DNA from 3 places in the Sphaerisporangium flaviroseum genome. Region 3 is predicted to be linked to each of the others. Evidence: riboswitches for the same ligand, from Rfam matches in the RefSeq annotation. Region 3 holds a riboswitch; each other region holds the start of a gene.
What was found. A riboswitch is a leader RNA that binds a small molecule or an ion and turns the genes downstream of it on or off. The one in region 3 is predicted to bind cobalamin.
Positions count from the first base shown of each region.

Region 1 (6,882 bases), on a different contig from region 3:
GGGACGCCTCGTCCCACACCGGCCGGACGCCGAGGAGCGCGAGCACCTCCGCCACGTCGTCGCCCGAGGTGCGCATGGCGCTGGTCCCCCAGATCGACAGCCCGACAGAGCGCGGCCAGTCGCCGGTGTCCGCACGGTAGCGGGCGAGCAACGAGTCGGCCATCGCCTGCCCCGTCTCCCAGGCCAGGCGGCTCGGGACCGCCTTGGGATCCACGGAGTAGAAGTTGCGGCCGGTGGGCAGCACGTTGACCAGGCCACGCAGCGGCGACCCGCTCGGCCCGGCCGGGACGTACCCCCCGTCGAGCGCGTGCAGCACCGCCGCGATCTCATCGGTGGTCCGCCCCAGCCGTGGCACGATCTCGGTGGCCGCGAACTCCAGAATCTCCTTGACCACCACCTCACCGGCTCCCCCGCCCGCCGGGACGGCCGTGCCGAGTACGGTCGCGCAGACCTCACCGGCCGCGCGGGGGTTCCAGCCGTGCTCCTCCATGCCCTCGACGAGCGCCGCCGCGACCGTCTCGGCCCAGTCGGTCTCGGTCCGTCCCGCGCTGCCGTCCTCGGCGAGGCCGAGCGCTTCACGCAGGCCCGGAAGCGCCTCGTTCCCCGCCCACAACTGCCGCGCGCGCAGCATCGCCAGCACCAGGTCCACCCGGGCCCGGCCCGCGGGCGCCTCGCCGAGCACGTGCAGGCCGTCACGGATCTGCACGTCCTTGACCTCGCACAGCCAACCGTCGACGTGCAGCAGGAAGTCGTCGAACTCCGCGTCGTGCGGCCGGTCGTCCAGCCCGAGATCGTGGTCCAGCCGGGCGGCCTGGATCAGGGTCCAGATCTGGGCACGGATCGCGGGCAGCTTGGCCGGATCCATCGCCGCGATGGAGGCGTGCTCGTCCAGGAGCTGCTCCAGCCGGGCCATGTCGCCATAGGTGTCGGCACGGGCCATCGGCGGCACCAGGTGGTCGACCAGGGTGGCATGGGCGCGGCGCTTGGCCTGCGTCCCCTCCCCGGGGTCGTTCACCAGGAACGGGTAGATCAACGGCAGGTCGCCGAGCGCGGCGTCCGGTCCGCAGGAGGCGGACATCCCGGCGGACTTGCCGGGCAGCCACTCCAGGTTGCCGTGCTTGCCGACGTGCACCACGGCGTGCGCGCCGAACCCGTCCCGCAGCCAGCGGTAGGTGGCGAGGTAGTGGTGGCTGGGCGGCAGGTCGGGGTCGTGGTAGATGGCGATGGGGTTCTCACCGAATCCGCGCGGCGGCTGCACCATCACCACGACGTTGCCCGCACGCAGCGCGGCCAGCACGATCTCCCCGTTCGGATCGCGGGAACGGTCGACGAACAGCTCGCCGGGCGGCGGGCCCCAGTGCCGTTCCATCCTCGCGCGCAGCTCCCCCGGGAGGGTGACGTACCAGGCCTCGTAGCGCGCGGCGGAGATCCGCACCGGGTTGCCGGACACCTGCTCCTCGGTGAGCCAGTCCTGGTCCTGGCCGCCGGCCGCGATGAGCGCGTGGATGAGCGCGTCACCGTCCTGGGCGGCCACTCCCGGCAGCCCGCCGTCGCCCTCGGGACCGATGTCGTACCCACGCTCCCGCAGCGCCGCCAGCAGACGGACCACGCTGGCGGGCGTGTCCAGCCCGACCGCGTTGCCGATGCGGGCGTGTTTGGTGGGGTAGGCGGACAGCATCAGGGCGATCCGCTTGTCCCGCGCGGGGATGTGGCGCAGGACGGCGTGCCGTACGGCGATGCCGGCGACCCGGGCGGCGCGTTCGGGGTCGGCCACGTAGACGGTCAGTCCTTCCTCGTCGACCTCCTTGAAGGAGAACGGGACGGTGATGATCCGTCCGTCGAACTCGGGGATGGCCACCTGGGAGGCGGCGTCCAGCGGGGACAACCCGTCGTCGCTCGCGAGCCAGCTCTCCCTGTCCCCGGTGAGGCACAGGCCCTGCAGGATCGGGACGTCCAGCCTGGCCAGGGCTCCCACGTCCCACGCCTCGTCGTCCCCGCCCGCCGAGACGGTCGCGGGACGGGTTCCACCCGCCGCGAGCACGGTGACGACCAGCGCGTCCACCTGGGCGAGCACGTCCAGCAGGCCGGCTTCGGCGGTGCGCAACGAGGCGCAGTAGACGGGCAGCGCCCGGCCCCCGGCACGCTCGATGGCATCGCACAGCGCCTCCACGAAGGCGGTGTTCCCCGCGACATGGTGAGCCCGGTAATACAACACCCCGACCACCGGCCGCCCTCCACACCCGACCCCCCGTACGGCCGCACCCACATCGACCCCGACCGCGGCCTCCCCGGTATCGGGCGCACGCGCGACCTCGACACCAGACCCCCGTACGGCCTCGCCGTGACCAGGCGCACGTGCCGCCTCGCCGCCGTCCGGAGTGTGCACGGCCTTGCTGGCACCCGGCGTGAATGTGCCCCTGCCGGTACCAGGCGCACGTGTGGCGCCGTCGGCCGCCGGCGGGCATTGCAGGATTCCCCAGGTCGGCGTTGCCGCCGGTGGGGCGAAGCCGTGACCCGTGAGCAGCAGGGTGTCGGTCAGGAACCGGTACAACTCGTCCAGATTGGCCGGACCGCCATGGGCCAGATAGGCGTGCGCCTCGGCGCACACGCCGCCGGGAACGGTGGACAGCTCCATCAACTCGGCGTCGGGAGCCTGCTCGCCGCCGAGCACGATGACCGGGCGGCTGCCCGCCAGCAGCGCGGCCAGCCCTTCCTCCCAGACGCGCCGGCCGCCGAGCAGCCGGACCACGACGAGTTCGACGCCTTCGAGCAGCGGGGCGAGGTCCTCCACGGCCAGCCGGGCCGGATTGCCCAGCCGGTACGGGGAGCCGCTCGCGCGGGCGCTGAGAAGGTCTGTGTCGGAGGTCGACAGCAGCAGGACAGGGAGATGGCGCACGGCACATCCTCACTCGGGGTCCGCGCCCCGGGTCGTGGGTCACACGGCCTGGAGTCTCCTGGCTCCCGGATCGACGCTCACCCCGGCCTTCCCGCCCGTTGCCGGGCCGTGGCCTTGAGTGGGGTTCGCTCCCCGGTGACAGTGGCGGGACCGCGCCGGATTCACACCGGCTTCCTCCTTTGTGCCGTCCTCCCCCATCAGACCACGGAGTCCGACTTAAGGCGAGAAGTAGGGTTAACATCCTGGACGTGGCTCTTGCCGATCCTTTGGGCTTTTCACCCCCACCGCACCCCGACGCGCCCCACCGATCGGCAGCCGACACTCCACACCAATCGCAGCCCGACTCCCATCAACCGCCAGCCGACGCTACACAGCGATCGCAGCCCGACTCCCATCAAGCGCCAGCCGACGCTGCACAGCGATCGCAAGTCGACGCGTCCCACCGATCGCGAATCGACGCTTCGCACCGATCGCGAGCCGACGCCTGCCCCGGTGCCCTCCAGACGCATCCGGCCGCGGACGGTGCGGTCGCACGCATCCGGATACCCGGTGGCCTCCTCACCGCCTCCCAGCTCCACGAACTGGCCGCCGCCGCAGCCTCCCTCGGCTCCGGCGTCATCGAACTGACCTCCCGCGCCAACCTGCAGGTCCGAGGGCTTCCCAGCAACCCCACCCCCGAGACAGGCGCCGCGGGCACCCCGCCGACCGAAGACGGCAGAAGGCCGGCAACCGAGGTACAGCCCGAGGACGGGAAGGGAACTGCGGAGGAACGTAGAACCCCGAACCAAGGCACCGGGGACGTACCCCAGACCGGGGACCGGGGGGAGATCGGGTTCGCTGGTCGGATGGCCGCCGCTGGGCTGCTTCCTTCGGCCACCCATGAACGGGTGCGCAACATCCTGGCCTCTCCCATGGCCGGACTCGACGGTCACGGCCTGATCGAGGTCGCGACGCTCGTACGCGAACTGGACCACGCGCTATGTGCCCGCCCAGCCCTCGCGGACCTACCCGGCCGCTTCCTGTTCGCCTTAGACGACGGGAGAGGCGACATGGCAATCCTCCCCACCGACGTGGCCTTCCTCCCCATCCCCACGCCCCACGGCACCACCGTCGAGGGAGTGCTGTTGCTGGCGGGTGAGGACTGTGGGCTGCGTGTCGGTCTGGCGGAAGCCGTACCCGCCATGATGGCGGCGGCGGAAGCGTTCTTGGACGAACGTGCCGCGCAGAAGTCGACGGCCTGGCGCATGGCCGAGCTCTACGACGGCCCGAGCCGGGTGGCGGCCCGGCTCATCGCCCGGGGAGACGCCCGATTGATCGCCCGGGGTGAGGTCCCTGCCAGTACCGAGGGAACGGCCCAGCTCCATCCCTGCCAAGCGGTCCATGAGGCGACCCCCGTACGGCCACCGGCAGCCGCACCGCCCTCACCCCCTGGGCCGGGCTCGACTCCTACTCCGTCCTCCACCCCTGCTCCGCGCTCGACTCCTACTCCGTCCTCCACCCCTGCTCCGCGCTCGACTCGTACTCCTCCTTCGCTTCCGCCCCCAGCCCAACCTTCGCGCCCGCCTGTGCCTCCGGTGGGATTCGTAGCGCAGTCCGCCGAGCGGGGTGCCCTGGTCGTACTGACACCGCTCGGGCGGTTGACGGCCGGTCAGGCGCACGCTCTCGCAGCGGCGGCCGAGGCCGGTCGGGGCGAGCTCCGGCTGACCCCGTGGCGGGGCGCGGTCGTACCGGGCGTGGCCAGAGCCGACGCCGGACGGTGGCTGTCCAGGCTGAGCGCGGCCGGCCTCATCACCGATCCCGCATCGCCGTGGATCGGTGTCACCGCGTGTACTGGACGCCCCGGCTGCGCCAAGTCCCTGTCCGACGTCCAGTCGGACGCCGCCCGCTCAACGACCGGCACCGTCCTACCCGGCTCACGTCCCGACGTAGAACGTCCCGATTCGACGGCACACACCGTCCTTTCCGACTCACGTCCCGACGTCGATCGGCCCGGTTCGGTGGCCCAGGTTGGACTTCCCCTTGTCGGTGGGGCTGCGGCTGGGGTGCTTCCCGTGCACTGGGTCGGGTGTGAGCGTCGATGCGGGAAGCCGAGCGGACCGGTTGTGGTCGTGGTCGCCACCGGGGACGGCTACCGGGTCGACACAGCCGACGAGAGCCTGCACTGCGCGAGCGCCGAAGAGACGGCCGCCGTCGTCGCCGCGACGAGGGCTACGTTGACCCCGGAAGACCGGTGAGACGGTTGCGACTGCCGGCGATGCTAGACCCGCCGACGGTGCCAGCGTGGGCGGACGGTGCCAGACTCGCCCACGGTGCCGGCGCGGCCGACGATGGTGCCGGCGCGGTCGATGACCACGACGTCGACCTCTACGGGGGCACCGCGCAGCACCCCGGCGGCGGTGATTCTTGCTCGCTCGGCCACCAGGTCTCCGAGAGGCAGACCCGCCTCCTGGCACATCTGCAGTGCCTGCAACGCGGTGTTCGCGTGCCGCACCCGCTCGGTCAGCTCATCAGTGCCGCCCGCCTCTCTGACCAGCGCGGAGAGCGCCTCGGTGCTGACCTGCGAGCGGCCCGAGTGCAGGTCGAGATGGCCGTCGGCGAGCTTGGAGAGCTTGCCGATGCCTCCGGCGACGGTCAGGTGCGGAACCGGGTGTCTGCGCAGGTACTTCAGCACGGCCCCGGCGAAGTCGCCCATGTCCAGGAGCGCGTCGTCAGGGAGCCCGTACAGGCCGGCGACGGTCCTTTCCGAGGTGCTGCCGGTGCACGCGGCGACGTGCCGGTGACCGGCCGCGCGGGCGACGTCGATCCCGCGCCGGATGCTGTCGATCCAGGCCGAGCAGGAGTACGGGACCACGACTCCGGTGGTGCCGAGGATGGACAGGCCGCCGAGGATGCCAAGGCGTGGGTTCCACGTGCGGCGGGCCAGTTCCTCGCCGTTCTGCACCGCGATCTCCACGATGACGTCACCGCTGCCTCCGCACCGCTCTGCGATGCGCTCGACGTGCTCTCGCATCATCTGCCGGGGCACCGGATTGATCGCCGGCTCTCCCACCGGCAGCGGCAGCCCCGGTTTGGTCACCGTTCCCACGCCAGGCCCTGCGCGGAAGGTGACACCCGTTCCTCTCTCGCCGTGTCGTACGGTCGCGAAGATGAGCGCACCGTGAGTGACGTCAGGGTCGTCCCCTGCGTCCTTGACCACCCCGACTCGCGCCGTCCCGAACGGCGGACCCTCGCCGGCCGTACCGCTGAGAGGGGTCAGTTCCTCGGCGGCGAGAGCGAAGGAGGGGCGTTGCCCGCGAGGGAGCAGAATCTCCACAGGGTCGGGGAAGGACCCGGTGAGCAGGGCCGTGTACGCGGCCGTGGTGGCCGCCGTGGCACAGGCACCCGTGGTCCAACCGTGCCGAAGACCGGTGCTCATGCGTCAAGGATGAACCACGAGAGCGTGAGCACCAGATGAAGCCCGGCGTGCTGATACTCGGCGGGACCGGCGAGGCTCGGGCGCTCGCGGCGGCGCTGGTGCACCGCCCGGACGTCCGGGTGGTCTCCTCGCTCGCGGGCCGGGTGAGCGACCCCCGCCTTCCTGAGGGAGAGGTACGTGTCGGCGGGTTCGGCGGTCCCGGTCGTCTGGCAAGCTGGCTCCGCGATCAGGGGATCCATGCGGTGGTCGACGCGACCCATCCGTTCGCCGAGCGGATCACCGCCTCGGCGGTCCGGGCCACGGCGGAGGCGGAGATCCCCCTGCTGATACTGCGGCGGTCCGGATGGCGCCAGGAAGCCGGTGACGACTGGCACTGGGTGTCGTCCCTGGAGGACGCGGCCCGGTCGCTGCCCGCGCTTGGCAGGCGGGTCTTCCTCACCACCGGGCGCCAGGGGTTGCCCGCCTTCACCGGCCTGGACGACCTGTGGTTCCTGATCCGTACGGTCGACCCGCCCGAACCTCCGCTTCCGCGCCATTGTCACCTCCTGCTCGATCGGGGTCCCTACACGTT
Region 1 is NZ_BAAAZR010000020.1:222,714-229,595, forward strand. Features, by position in the region: gene cobN (cobaltochelatase subunit CobN) at 1-2,896, opposite strand, end outside; cobalamin riboswitch at 2,925-3,118, opposite strand; partial or broken gene ABD810_RS26495 (hypothetical protein) at 3,145-3,549, shown strand; gene ABD810_RS26500 (precorrin-3B synthase) at 3,742-5,130, shown strand; gene ABD810_RS26505 (cobalt-precorrin-5B (C(1))-methyltransferase) at 5,154-6,311, opposite strand; gene ABD810_RS26510 (cobalt-precorrin-6A reductase) at 6,347-6,882, shown strand, end outside.
Region 1: it holds a riboswitch for cobalamin, as region 3 does, so the genes downstream of both, cobN (cobaltochelatase subunit CobN) here and ABD810_RS10060 (ribonucleoside-diphosphate reductase subunit alpha) in region 3, are expected to answer to the same signal.

Region 2 (6,882 bases), on a different contig from region 3:
TTCAGGCGGCTCAACGAGGAGGTCCTCGACCGGGTGGCCCCCCAGGGCGGCGCCGACTTCGTGGCCGAGCTCGGGCACGAGCCCTCGGCCAAGCTCACCGCCCGCTTCATCGGCGTGCCCGAGGAGGACGAGGAGTTCGTCAAGGAGCACGTCAAGGACTGGTTCATGCTGTTCCTGTCGCCACAGCCGCCGGACCGGCAGCTCGTGCTCGCGCGCAGCTTCCTCACCTACCTCGACTACGTCGACAAGCTGGTCGCCTCCCGCGTCGCCGAGCCGCGCGACGACTTCACCTCCCTGATGACCGGCCTCATCGGGACCGAGCTGTCCCACCGGGAGGTCGTCGAGCTGATCTCCACCATCCTGCTCGGCGGCAACGACACCGTGCCCAACCAGCTCGGCAACAGCGTGCTCCGGCTCCTACGCGAGGGCGCCTGGCCACCGGCCCCCGAGCTGATCCAGAACGCGGTCGAGGAGTGCATGCGGATCGACGGCTCCAGCCTCGGCTCGTTCCGGTACGCCCTGACCGACATCGACCTGCACGGCGTCACGATCCCCAAGGGCTCGCTCGTGCTGCTCTCCACCGACTCGGCGGCGCACGACGAGACGGTCTTCCCCTCGCCGGAGTCGTTCGACCCCCGGCGCCAGAACGCCGACGCCCATATGACGTTCGGGTACGGCATCCACTTCTGTGTCGGCGCCGCGCTGGCGCGCCTCCAGCTCCGCACGGCCCTTGAGGTGCTGGGCGAACGCCTGCCGGGCCTGCGCCTGGTGCCCGGCATGCGGATCACGTACCGCAAGTCCATCGTCGGACGGGGCCTGCCGTCCCTGCTCGTCGAATGGTGAGGTCAGGGCGGTGAGGTTCCGCGATCGGGTCGCGCTCGTCACCGGCGGCGGGTCGGGGATCGGCGCCGCCACGGCGCTCAGGCTGGCGAGCGAGGGGGCACGGGTCGGCGTCGCCGACATCAGGGTCGAGACCGCCTGGCAGGTCGCCTCGGCCATCGGATCCGCCGCGTACGCGCTCGAGTGCGACGTCGCCGACGAGGGTTCCACGGCGAGTGCCGTCGCCGAGCTGATGGACCGCTTCGGCCGCCTCGACGTCGCGCACTCCAACGCCGCCTGCCTGGAACCCGAGGTGTACGGGCGGGACGGCGACCTGCTGGACCTGGACGTGGAGGTCTGGGACCGGACCATGGCCGTGAACCTGCGCGGGGCGATGCTCGTCGTCAAGCACACCGTCCCGCACATGATCGAGGGAGGGGCGATCGTGGTCACCTCGTCGGTCTCCGGGCTGGTGGGGGACACGGACCACGCGGCGTACGGCACGTCGAAATCCGCCTTAAACGGATTTATCCGGTATGTCGCCACGATGTACGGCTCGCGTGGCATCCGCTGCAACGCGGTCGCCCCGGGCCTTGTCATGACCGACACGGCCCGCGCCGTCATGAGCCCCACGATGCTCGCCGAGAAGGCCGCCGAGCGCGTGCTCCCCTGGGCCGCGAGCCCCGAGGACGTGGCGTCGGTCGTCGCCTTCCTGGCCTCGGACGAGGCGCGCTGCATCACCGGCCAGACCATCGCCGTCGACGGCGGCACCACCGCCCACCGCCCCGAGCACGCCCTGCGCTCGTGGAAAGATGCCGCGAGCTAAGCGGGGATTGGGCTAGTCTCGCGACGAATGATCGGGTACGTGGGGGAGTTGAGCGCCATGGAGCCAGTCGCGGTAGGTCTGATCGGAGCGGGTCCCTGGGCGGAGGCGGTCCACGCGCCCACGCTGGCGGCCGGCCCCCACACGCGGCTCGCCGGCGTGTGGGCACGCAGGCCCCGGTCCGCGGCCCGGCTCGGCGTCCCGGTCTACGAGCGGGTCGAGGAGCTCTTCGACGTCTGCGAGGCCGTCGCGTTCTGCGTGCCGCCGGGCGTGCAGGCCGAGCTGGCCGTACAGGCGGCCAAGGCGGGCAAGGCCCTGCTGCTGGAGAAGCCGCTCGCGGCCGACCTCGACGGCGCCAAGCGTCTCGCCGACGCCGTGGGCGAGGCGGGTGTCGCCTCCCAGATGGTGCTGACCTTCCGCTACTCGGCCGCCACCAAGGCGTTCCTGGAGCGGGTCCACGCGATCGAGCCGTTCGGCGGGTACGCGCTCAACATCTCCGGCGCCCTGCACACCATCGACTCCCCATGGCGCCAGGAGCGTGGCGCGATCCTCGACGTCGGCCCCCACATGATCGACATGCTCGACGCCGCGCTCGGGCCGGTCGTCGGGATCCGTGCCCACGGCCACACGCTCGGCTGGGTCGGGCTGATGCTGGAGCACCAGAGCGGCGCGGTCAGCGAGGCGTCGCTGACCATGGCCGCCCGCGTCGAGCACGGCGCCTCGCACCTGGCCGTCTTCGGCCGCCACGGCAGCGAGACCCTCGACGGCGGCGACCTCGGCTACGACGTCTTCCCCGACATGGTCGCCGAGTTCGCCCAGACCGTACGCCGAGGCGGCGGTCATCCCCTCGACGCCCACCACGGCCTCCGCCTCCAGCAGATCATCACCGCCGCCGAGTCCCAGCTGGGCTGAGCCGTACGAGCGGCGTCCACCCTCGGCCACGCGGCCGGGCGGGGAATGGCTGTGCGCTGCCGCCGGTCGTACCGGCGGTTCGGGAACGGTGGGGGTTTCGACCCGTCGTATCCGGTTGGCCGGTTCGTTGATACCGTTCGTTTGACGCGCAGCGTGTAGCGAAGTCCGGTGTGAGTCCGGCGCTGTCCCGCAACTGTGAGATCCCTCGGGGTCGAGCCAGGTCGCCTGCATGCCGCGCCGACGCCGTCAACCCTCGTGGAAAAGGGTGATCCGTCACATCACGGGTCTCTCGATTTCCCGGCAACAGGAGGAACTCTCGTGAGGCCCGTACGCACGGCCTTGGCGGGCGCGTTGCTGGGTGCGCTGACATTGGCCGGATGCGGCCAATCCAGCGGCACTTCGGACGCCGCTTCCGCCACCCCCACCCCCGCCGCGTCCTCGCAGGCCGCCGGTTTCCCCGTGACCGTCCAGGCCGGCAACGGCCCGGTCACCATCGGCAAGAAGCCCACGCAGATCGTCTCGCTCTCGCCGAGCGCCACGGAGAGCCTGTTCGCGATCGGCGCCGGGCCGCAGGTCCTCGCCGTCGACGACCAGTCGACCTACCCCGCCGACGCCCCCAAGACGGATCTGTCCGGTTTCAAGCCGAACGCCGAGGCGATCATCGCCAAGAAGCCCGACCTGGTCGTGCTCGCCAACGACACCGGCGGCGTCGTGGCGGCGCTCACCAAGGTCGGCGTCCCCGTCCTGCTCGAACCCGCCGCCACCAAGCTGGACGAGACCTACGACGAGATCGCCGACCTCGGAGCCGCCACCGGCAACAAGGCGAAGGCGGACGAGCTCGTCGCCGGAATGAAGCGGCAGATCGACGAGCTCGTCGCCGCCGCGCCCAAGGACAAGAAGCTCTCGTTCTTCCACGAGCTCGACAACACGCCGTACTCCGTGACCTCCAGCACCTTCATCGGCCAGATCTACGCTCAGTTCGGGCTGACCAACATCGCGGACGAGGCGCCGGACGCCGCCGGCGGGTATCCCAAGCTCTCCACCGAGTTCGTGGCCAAGGCCGACCCCGACCTGATCTTCCTGGCCGACACCAAGTGCTGCGGGCAGTCCAGGGACACGCTGGCCAAGCGTCCCGGTTGGGCGGGCCTGTCGGCGATCAAGAAGGAGCGGGTGTTCACGCTCGACGACGACATCGCCTCGCGCTGGGGACCTCGCGTGGTGGACTTCGTCAAGGTCGTCGACGAGGCCGTCAAGAGGGCCGCGGGCTGAGACCCGGCACACGCTCCCGGAAGGTGGCGGACCCCGGTGCCGGCGACCCGGGGGCGCCGGCCGGCGGGAGGGCACGCGGGGCCACGATGCGGCCGGGGCGGGGGAGGGCACGCGGGGCCACGATGCGGCCGGGGCGCGGGACGGCACGCGGGGCCACGATGCGGCCGGTGGCGCTCGCCGTCGCGCTCGTCGTGCTCGTGGCCTGCGTGCTGGCCGGTCTGATGATCGGCGCGGCTTCCATCCCCCTCAAGGGCATCGTGCTGGAACTGCTCGACCGGATGCCGTTCGTGTCGGTCGACTCGGGGCTCTCCCCTGTGGAGCGCGGACTGCTCTTCCAGCTCAGGATGCCGCGCGTGGTGCTCGCGGCCGTGGTCGGCGGGCTGCTGGCGATGGCGGGCGCCGGATACCAGGGCGTGTTCCGCAACCCGCTCGCCGATCCGTACCTGCTCGGCGCCGCCGCGGGAGCGGGCCTCACCGCGACCCTGATGATCGTGCTGATCCAGGTCGAAGGGCTGGTGCCGCTGGCCGCGTTCGGCGGGGCGATCGGCGGCGTGCTGCTGGCGTACGCGCTCGGCAACACCGCGGGCCGTGGTGGTGGCACGGCCACCCTCGTGCTCGCCGGCGTGGCCGTCTCCTCCTTCCTGTCCGCCCTGCAGGCGTTCGTACAGCAGATCCGCGTCGAGCAGTTGCAGCGGATCTACTCGTGGATCATGGGCGGCATCGGCGGCGACTGGTCGCAGGTGTGGCTCATCGCCCCCTACGCCCTGGTGTCGATGGTGATCCTGATCGCTCACGGGCGGCTGCTGGACGTGCTGTCCGTCGGCGACGACGAGGCGGTGAGCCTGGGCGTCAACGCGGCCCGCGTCAGGCTGGTCGTCCTGTGCGCGGCATCGCTCGCCACGGCGTCCGCCGTCGCGGTCAGCGGGCTCATCGGCTTCGTCGGCATCGTCGTCCCCCATGTCGTGCGCCGCCTCGCGGGCGCGTCGTACCGGATGGTGCTCCCGCTGTCACTGCTGGTCGGGGCGGCGTTCCTGGTGCTCGCCGACCTGGCCGCCCGCACCGTCCTGGCCCCGGCCGAGCTGCCGATCGGGGTCGTCACCGCCTTCATCGGCGCCCCCTTCTTCGTCGGCGTCCTCCGCGCGACAAGAGCGGTGGACGCGTGAGCGGGCGCGGAGGCGTGAGCGCGCCATGGGTCGGACGCGGCGGACGCGGCAACGTGGCGGCGGTGCGGGCATGAGTTCGATCGAGGTCCGCGAGCTCTCCGTCGCGCTGGACGGGCGGCCGGTGCTGTCCGAGATCGGCCTGTCCGTGCGCGGCGGTGAGTGGCTGGCGATCATCGGGCCCAATGGCGCCGGTAAGTCCACTCTGCTCCGGGCCATGATGGGCCTGCTGGAGGCCCAGGGCGAGGTGCTGATCGACGGCGTACCGGTACGCAGCCTGAAGCCCAAGCAGCGCGCACGGCTGATGGCCTACGCCCCGCAGGCCCCTCTGCTCCCGGCGGGCCTGAGCGTCTTCGACTACGCCCTGCTCGGGCGCACACCGTACATCTCCTACCTGGGCAGGGAGGGCGAGCACGACCGGGAGATCACCGGCTCGGTGCTCGAACGCCTCGACCTGTCCGCGTTCGCCGCCCGGCCTCTCGGGCACCTGTCCGGCGGGGAACGCCAGCGGGTGGTGCTCGCCCGGGCGCTCGTCCAGCGGGCTCCCGTGCTGCTGCTCGACGAGCCAACCACCGCGCTCGACCTCGGCCACCAGCAACAGGTGCTGGAACTGGTCGACCGGCTCCGCCTCGCCGACGGGCTCACCGTGGTGACGACCATCCACGATCTCAGCCTGGCCGGGCAGTACGCCGACTCGATGCTGCTGATCGACGGCGGCCGTCACGCCGCCTCCGGCCCGGTCAAAGAGGTGCTCACCGAGTCGCTGCTGGCCCGGCACTTCGGCGCGCACGTCCGCGTCGACCAGGGCCACGACGGCCGCCCCCTCGTCAACCTCATCCGCCCGGCGACTCCAGAACCCGTCCCCGTCCCCGTCCACGACCCGACCCACCCGGCGAACGGCTCCGGATCTCAGCCCTGACCGCGTGACCCCCGGTCCCTGTATCTGCGGGCGGTGGGGATTCTGTACGCTTCCGGAACCCGGTCGTGAGGAGTTCGCATGCTGTCCCTGAGCCATCGGCACGAGGACGGCGCCCGTCTCGCCTCGTTGCTGTGGGAGCTGGGGCCGGGATGGCGGATGATCTCCTCCGCGATGGTGGGAGGCGGCATCGGCCCCGGTGAGTGGGTGCTGAACGCGCAGGTCGTCGGGGCGTACTCCCGGATGGACCCGGTGGGCCACCTGCTGGAACTCGCACCGGCCGGGCCGGGGGTCGGCATGATGACGGCGGCCTCCGTCGCCCACTACACCCGCGCCGAGGACGGGGGAGTGGACGCGGTCGCCACGGTCGGGCTGCGCGTCCCCACCTGGGCCGCCTCGCCCGAAGGCGTCCCCGACCCTGAGCTGCGCCCCGAACGCGACGACCGGGTTCCCCGGCCGGCCGCTCCGCCGCCGCGTCAGGCGCCGAGCGTGCCGAGACCCGCCTCTCCGCCGCCGCGTCAGGCGCCGGGCGTGCCGAGACCCGCCTCTCCGGCCCCCGGGACGATCAACATCATCGTGGTCGTCCCTGTGGCGATGAGCGACGCCGCACTGGTCAACACCGTGATGACCGTGACCGAGGCCAAGACCCAGGCGCTGGCCGAGGCAGGGTACGAGTGCACGGGCACCGCGTCGGACGCCGTGTGCGTGGCCGTGCGCTCCGAGGGCCCTGCCGAGCTGTTCGGCGGACCGAGGTCCTCATGGGGGGCGCGCATCGCGCGGGCCGTCCATCGATCGGTCCTCGACGGTGCCCACGCCTGGGCGGAGGTCACCGGTTTCATCCCGGCGTCAAATGGCCATCGCTCGTAGTACCGCCGGGCGCCTGCCGTGGCAAGGAGTCACCACGAGTGTCCGGCGAGTCTGCACCAGGGACACCAGGTGAGGGAAGGCGGTCGCTATGGGCATTGTCGTCGTTACACTTCGTA
Region 2 is NZ_BAAAZR010000017.1:55,109-61,990, forward strand. Features, by position in the region: gene ABD810_RS23495 (cytochrome P450) at 1-843, shown strand, start outside; gene ABD810_RS23500 (SDR family NAD(P)-dependent oxidoreductase) at 854-1,645, shown strand; gene ABD810_RS23505 (Gfo/Idh/MocA family protein) at 1,703-2,554, shown strand; adenosylcobalamin (AdoCbl) riboswitch at 2,688-2,828, shown strand; gene ABD810_RS23510 (ABC transporter substrate-binding protein) at 2,873-3,823, shown strand; gene ABD810_RS23515 (FecCD family ABC transporter permease) at 3,946-4,986, shown strand; gene ABD810_RS23520 (ABC transporter ATP-binding protein) at 5,057-5,902, shown strand; gene ABD810_RS23525 (adenosylcobinamide amidohydrolase) at 5,981-6,766, shown strand.
Region 2: it holds a riboswitch for cobalamin, as region 3 does, so the genes downstream of both, ABD810_RS23510 (ABC transporter substrate-binding protein) here and ABD810_RS10060 (ribonucleoside-diphosphate reductase subunit alpha) in region 3, are expected to answer to the same signal.

Region 3 (6,882 bases):
TGACGCTGCCCTCCACCGCCATCTGGTAGGCGGAGACCCTGCGCTCGAAGAAGTTGGCCAGCTCCTGCACGTCCTGCAGCTCCATGAAGGCGAACGGATTGGCCGTACCGTACCGGACGGGCATCCCGAGCCGCACCAGGCGGTGGTCGGCGACGTATTCGAGGTAGTCCCGCATCTGGTCCGCGCTCATCCCGGCCAGGCCCTCCCCGCACAGGTCACGGGCGAACGCCAGCTCGGCGGCCACCGCCTCCTCGATCATCCGGGTCACCTGGGCGGCCAGCTCGTCGTCGAACAGGTGCGGTTCCTCCGCCCGTACGGTGTCCACGACCGAGAAGGCGAACTCCATGTGCATGGACTCATCGCGGAACACCCAGTTCGTCCCGGTCGCCAGCCCGCCCAGGAGGCCACGCGAGCGCAGCCAGTACACGTAGGCGAAGGCCCCGTAGAAGAACAGGCCCTCGATGCAGGCGGCGAAGCAGATCAGGTTCAGCAGGAACGCCCTGCGGTCGTCCCGGGTCTCCAGGCGGCTCAGCTCGTCGATCGAGCCGATCCACCGGAAGCAGAATTCCGCCTTGTCCCTGATCGAGGGGATGTGCTCCACCGCTGCGAACGCCTTGGCCCGCTCGTCGTGGTCGGGCAGGTAGGTGTCCAGCAGCGTGAGGTAGAACTGCACGTGCACGGCCTCCTCGAAGAGCTGCCGCGACAGGTACAGCCGCGCCTCGGGGGCGTTGATGTGCTGGTAGAGGTTGAGCACGAGGTTGTTGGCCACGATCGAGTCGCCGGTCGCGAAGAACGCCACCAGCCGGTTGATCAGGTGCCGCTCCCCCGCGCTCAGCCTGGCCAGGTCGGCGAGGTCGGACTGCAGGTCCACCTCCTCGACCGTCCAGGTGTTGCGGATCGCGGCCCGGTAGCGCTCATAGAATTCCGGATACCGCATCGGCCGCAGCGTCAGGTCCATCCCAGGGTCGAGCAGCATCACTGGCAGGCCTCGCAGATCTCGGGGTTCTCCAGGGAACAGGCGACGGCCTCCGGATCGAGCACGGCGACACGTGCCGGCACGACATCCAGGGGCGGGGGCGCCGCGCCGGCCTCGGCGGCCACGGTGGTCTGCGCGATGCGCGTGGCCGGGCGCGAGCGCAGGTAGTACGTGGTCTTCAGCCCGGCCCGCCAGGCATAGGCGTACATCGACGAGAGCTTGCCGATGGTCGGGGTCGCCATGAACAGGTTCAGCGACTGCGACTGGTCGATGTACGGCTGGCGCGCGGCGGCCAGGTCGATCAGGGCCTTCTGCGGCAGCTCCCAGGCGGTGCGGTACAGCCTCTGGAGGTCCTGAGGGATCGAGGGGACGTCCTGGATGGACCCGTCGGCGCGCTTGACCGCGTCCCTGACCTGCGGCGTCCACAGCCCGCGCTCCTGGAGGTCCCTGACCAGGTAGCGGTTGACCTGGAGGAACTCACCCGACAGGGTCTCGCGCTTGAACACGTTGGACACCTGCGGCTCGACGCACTCGTAGCACCCCGCGATGGAGGCGATGGTCGCCGTGGGGGCGACGGCGAGCAGCAGGGAGTTGCGCAGGCCGGTCGCCGCGATCCTGTCGCGCAGGAGCGCCCACTCCTCCGGGTGGACCGGATCCGCCGCCGGGAAGTGGTCCAGGTGCAGCACTCCCCCGGCCGCCCGCGTGTCGGCGTACGAGGGGTGCGCCCCGAGCGCCCCGGCCAGGTCGGCGGAGGCCCCATAGGCGGCCAGCGCCATCTCCTCGGCGATCCGCGTGGACAGCGCGAGCGCCTCGGGCGAGTCGAAGGGCAGCCGCAGCGCGAAGAAGACGTCGGCCAGGCCCATCACGCCGAGCCCGATCGGCCGCCAGCGCTTGTTGGCGGCCTCCGCCTGGGGCGTCGGGTAGAACCCCCGGTCGATGGACCTGTCGAGGAACCGGACGGCCGTGGCCACCGTCGAGCGCAGCCGTGCCCAGTCGACCCCTCCCCGCTGGAGGTGGGCGGCGAGGTTGACCGAGCCGAGGTTGCACACGGCGGTCTCGGCGTCGCTGGTGACCTCGAGGATCTCGGTGCACAGGTTGGACAGGTGGATGACGTTCTCGGGCCTGGCCGTCTGGTTGGAGGCGCGGTTGGCGGCGTCCTTGAAGGTCATCCAGCCGTTGCCCGTCTGGGCGAGCGTGCGCATCATGCGGCCGTACAGGGTCCTCGCGGGCAACTGGCGGACGTACCGCCCGGCGGCCTCCGCCTCCCGGTACCTCGCGTCGAACTCGGCGCCCCACAGGTCGACCAGTTCCGGGACCTCCTTGGGGTCGAACAGCGACCACACGCTGTCGGCCTCGACCCGGCGCATGAACTCGTCGGGGATCCAGTTGGCCAGGTTGAGGTTGTGCGTGCGGCGCGCGTCCTCACCGGTGTTGTCGCGCAGCTCCAGGAACTCCTCCACGTCGGCGTGCCAGGGTTCGAGGTACACGCAGGCCGCGCCCTTGCGCCGCCCGCCCTGGTTCACCGCCGCGACGCTCGAGTCGAGCGTGCGGAGCCACGGCACGATGCCGTTGGAGTGCCCGTTGGTGCCCCTGATCAGCGAGCCGCGCGCCCGTACCCTGGTCCAGGAGATCCCGATCCCGCCTGCGTACTTCGACAGCCGCGCGACCTGGCCGTACCGCTCGTAGATGGCCTCCAGCTCGTCGCGGGGCGAGTCCAGCAGGAAGCAGGAGGAGAGCTGGGGCCGCCGCGAGCCGGAGTTGAACAGCGTCGGCGAGCTCGGCAGGTACGACAGAGTCGTCATCAGCCCGTACAGCTCCGCGGCCTCGGCGACGGTGCCGGCGAGCCCGCACGCCACGCGCAGGAAGAAGTGCTGCGGGGTCTCCAGCACGCCCCGGGTGACGGGGTGGCGCAGCAGGTAGCGATCGTAGACCGTCCGCAGCCCGAAGTACTCGAAGCGCGCGTCCCCTTCCGGGTCGGTCAGGTCGTCGAGCACGGTGGCGTTGTTCCGTACGAACTCGGCCAGGTCATCGTGGACCAGCCCGGCCTCGTGCGTGGCGGCGACCGACTCCGAGAACGACCGCACCCCGTGCGCCGCCGCCTCGGCGGCGATCTCCTCGGCCAGCAGACGGGCGGCGACCCGCGAGTTCGCGGGATCGGCGATGACCCGGGCCGCGGCCTCCTCGATGGCCAGCCGCCGGCCCTCCCGGGTCGTATCCTCCTGAGACGGCAGCGGCAAATCGCGTGTCACGGTCATGTGCTCTCCTCATAGCGTTCGGATCCTCGCTTGAGCGCACGCGTCGGAGCACGACCGCAGGCCTCGCCGCACGGGCACGCCGGTCACCCCCGCCGCGGCCCTCCCTCGAGGCCTGGACGACAACGTCACCGGCAGGTCTTCGGACTCGCGGGCGCTCTCACGTCCTGCCTACTGGCCGTCGCTTCCCAGGCCGCCGCGCGGCCCAGTGCTGTATGACGGCGGTCGTTCCCGCTCACCGCTGCGGGGCAGCCCCGGAATCACACCAGGTTCCCTCTTACGCCGCTCCAAAGAGCGAACCAGCAACGGTCAGGATCCTACATGTAGTGGCGCCCCCAACAACAACCCCTAGAAGTTGTGTCCGGTGTGGTAATCCAGGGTCACGATGCCCCGTACCGCACAGGGGCCGTCCGGCGTCAGACGCGAAGGCCGAGGTCCCCCAGCGCCCGGCTCAGCCGGTTGGATTCGATACGCAGCCACTGCCGGAAATCCTCGCCCTCCAGGTACAGCGGGGTCCATCCGTTACGCGCGCAGGTCTCTCTCCAGCGGGCCGACCCGGCGAGCTCGTGGCACAGGCCGACCAGGGCGTCACGGTCGTCGTCGGGCAGGCGGCCGACCCCGAGCAGGCCACGCCAGTTCGCGCAGTACAGATGCACATCGCACTCCAGCAGCGTCGGAGCCTCCACCCCCTGGATGCGGTCGGGCGAGGACACCGCGAGCACGTGCAGCTCTCCGGCCTGGACCCGCCGCCGTACTCCGGCGTGGCTGGAGAGCACCGCCCTCACCCGCCCGCCCTTGAGCGCCGTGATCGCCTCCTCGCCGGAGGGGTAGGCCACGTACTGGAGCAGCCGCGCGTCCACGCCGAGGCTCTGGGCGAGCATTCCGAACAGCATGTGGTCCACGCAGCCCGCCGCCCTGCCCGCCACCGCGAGGGCGGCCGGGTCCCGCCTCATGGCGTCGGCGAACGCGCCGAACGACGCCAGGCGCGAGGTGACGGGAACGACCAGCACCTCCCACTCGCCGCAGAGCCTGGCCAGCGGCGTGGTGCCGGAGAAGGCGCCCGCCGGCCGGACGGCCCGCACGGTGGCGACCAGCTCGGGCTCGGCCATCAGCAGCCGGCCGGTGGTGCGCGCGCGGGCGAACTCCGCCAGAGCGGCGTGCGCCGGGCGGTTGACCACCTGCACCCGGCCCGCCAGCGACTCCCGCTCGGCCACCCCCTTGAGCGAGCGCGCGACCCTGTCCGAGTCACCCCCGTACGGGCCGGGGACGACCATCGAGAGCGGCATCGAGGCGAGCTTGCGCGCGTCGGTGGCGCTCCCGCATCCGGCGGCCAGCGCGACGAGCCCCGTACCGAGCGCGAGCACCTGGCGACGACGCATGCTTCACGCCCTTTCCCCCCATATCTGGCTAAATGCCCATTTCGATGGCCGTACACACGAGTTGAGGCGGACGGCGCCGCGAACGTGGAATCATGGCACCCGGACGGCGGTGGGGAAGGGCAGAGATGTGAGCACGGTCGAACAGGAGGGGGCGGCGTTCACGGGCAAGGAGGTCAGGGCTCTCCTCCTGGAGGGCGAGCGGCTCCTCGCGGCGGCACGCACCCTGCTCGCCGACCACACACGCGTCCGCGCCGACGTGCACGAGGCGTTGTCCTCGCTCCGCGCCGATCTGGCCCGCGACGACCTGGCCGCGATCCCCCTCGCGCGGCTGAAGGACGTCACCAACGGGCGGTTGCGCCTCGGAGCCCTGGAACAGGCCGGGTACACGACGGTCCAGCACGTCCTGGACGCCACCCCCTACGCTCTGCAACTCGTCCCCGGGATCGGCGCGCACACCGCGAGCCAGGTCCAGGCCGCCGCCAGGCAGATCGCGCGAGCGGCCGAGGAGACGGTCGGCATCCAGATCGACGTCGAGCGGCGCGACCCCGCCACCACGGCGATGCTGGTCGCGTTGAACCGCCTGGTCACCGCCGGTCCCGACCTTCCGCGGGCGTGCGAGGCCGCCAGGGGCGTCATCGAGCGGCTGACGCCGCTCCTGCCCGCCGCGCGTGCCGCGCGAGGACGGCTGCGGATGCTGTTCACGAGCAGGCAGGGCCGCGAGCGGGCCTGGGAAGCCGTCGCGGACATCGCCGCCCTGCTCGCGGAGGCGGGCTCGGGCGGCACGCGCCTGCTCATCTCCCAGGCCACCACCGACCTGCTCCGCCCGCCGGTCTCGGCGACCGAGGCGTGGATCGACTTCGAGATCCAGTCGCCCGAGTACTACAACCTGCTCGCCGAGATCGCGGCCCTCGAACCCGACCGCGTCGCCTCCGAGGGCTTCCTTCCCGGCGAGGTGTCCGCGCGGGTCAACGCCCAGGCGCTCGACGACACCCACCGCAGGGTCTCGCTGCGCGGCTACCAGGCGTTCGGCGCCCGTTTCGCCCTCGCCCAGCGACGGGTGATCCTCGGTGACGAGATGGGCCTGGGCAAGACCATCCAGGCCATCGCCGCGCTCGCGCACCTCAAGACCGAGGGCCGCACGCACTTCCTGGTCGCCTGCCCGGCCAGCGTCCTGATCAACTGGTCACGCGAGATCGAGACGCGCAGCACGCTGAAGGCCTACCGAGTCCACGGCACCGACCGGCCCGCCGCGCTGGCCGAGTGGGCGCGGAACGGCGACGTCGCGGTGACCACCATCGACGCCCTGCACCGTCTGGAGCTCCCCGGCGACGTCACGCTCGGGATGCTCGTGGTCGACGAGGCGCACTACGTGAAGAACCCCGCCGCCCGCCGGTCCCAGGCGGTCGCCGCCTGGTGCGCGCGTACCGACCGGGTGCTCTTCATGACTGGAACCCCGATGGAGAACCGCGTCGAGGAGTTCCGCAACCTGGTGGGCTACCTCCAGCCCGAGCTGGTCCCCGGCATCCACGCCGGCGACGCCGCGGCGGGCCCGCAGGCGTTCCGCAGAGCCGTCGCTCCGGCCTACCTGCGCCGTAACCAGCAGGACGTCCTGGCCGAGCTGCCCGAGCTCGTCCACGTCGACGAGTGGGAGGAGCTGAGCGCGGCGGACACGGAGGCCTACCGCGAGGCCGTGGCCGCCGGGAACTTCATGGCCATGCGCCGCGCCGCCTACGCCGACCACGAGAAGTCGGCCAAGCTGGAGCGGCTGCGCGAGCTCGTCGTCGAGGCGGCCGACAACGACCTCAAGGTGGTCGTCTTCTCCTACTTCCGCCACGTCCTCGCGGCCGTCCAGCGGGTTCTCGGCGACGGTGTGCACGGTCCCATCTCGGGCGGCCTCACGGCGGTCCGGCGCCAGGAGGTGGTCGACGAGTTCACCGCCGCCACCGGCCACGCCGTGCTGCTCAGCCAGATCCAGGCGGGCGGCATCGGCCTCAACCTCCAGGCCGCCTCGGTCGTGATCATCTGTGAGCCGCAGGTCAAGCCCACCATGGAGAGCCAGGCGGTCGCGCGGGCGCACCGCATGGGACAGGTGCGCAAGGTCCGCGTCCACCGCCTCCTGGCGGCCGACAGCGTCGACCAGCGCATGCTGGAGATCCTGCGCCGCAAGAGCTCGCTGTTCGACGAGTACGCCCGGCGCAGCGACCTCGCCGAGGCCAGCTCCGAAGCCGTCGACATCTCCGAGCAACTCCTGGCACGCGAGATCGTCGAAGCCGAG
Region 3 is NZ_BAAAZR010000002.1:863,975-870,856, reverse strand. Features, by position in the region: gene ABD810_RS10065 (ribonucleotide-diphosphate reductase subunit beta) at 1-976, opposite strand, end outside; gene ABD810_RS10060 (ribonucleoside-diphosphate reductase subunit alpha) at 976-3,231, opposite strand; cobalamin riboswitch at 3,345-3,547, opposite strand; gene ABD810_RS10055 (Bug family tripartite tricarboxylate transporter substrate binding protein) at 3,645-4,607, opposite strand; gene ABD810_RS10050 (DEAD/DEAH box helicase) at 4,735-6,882, shown strand, end outside.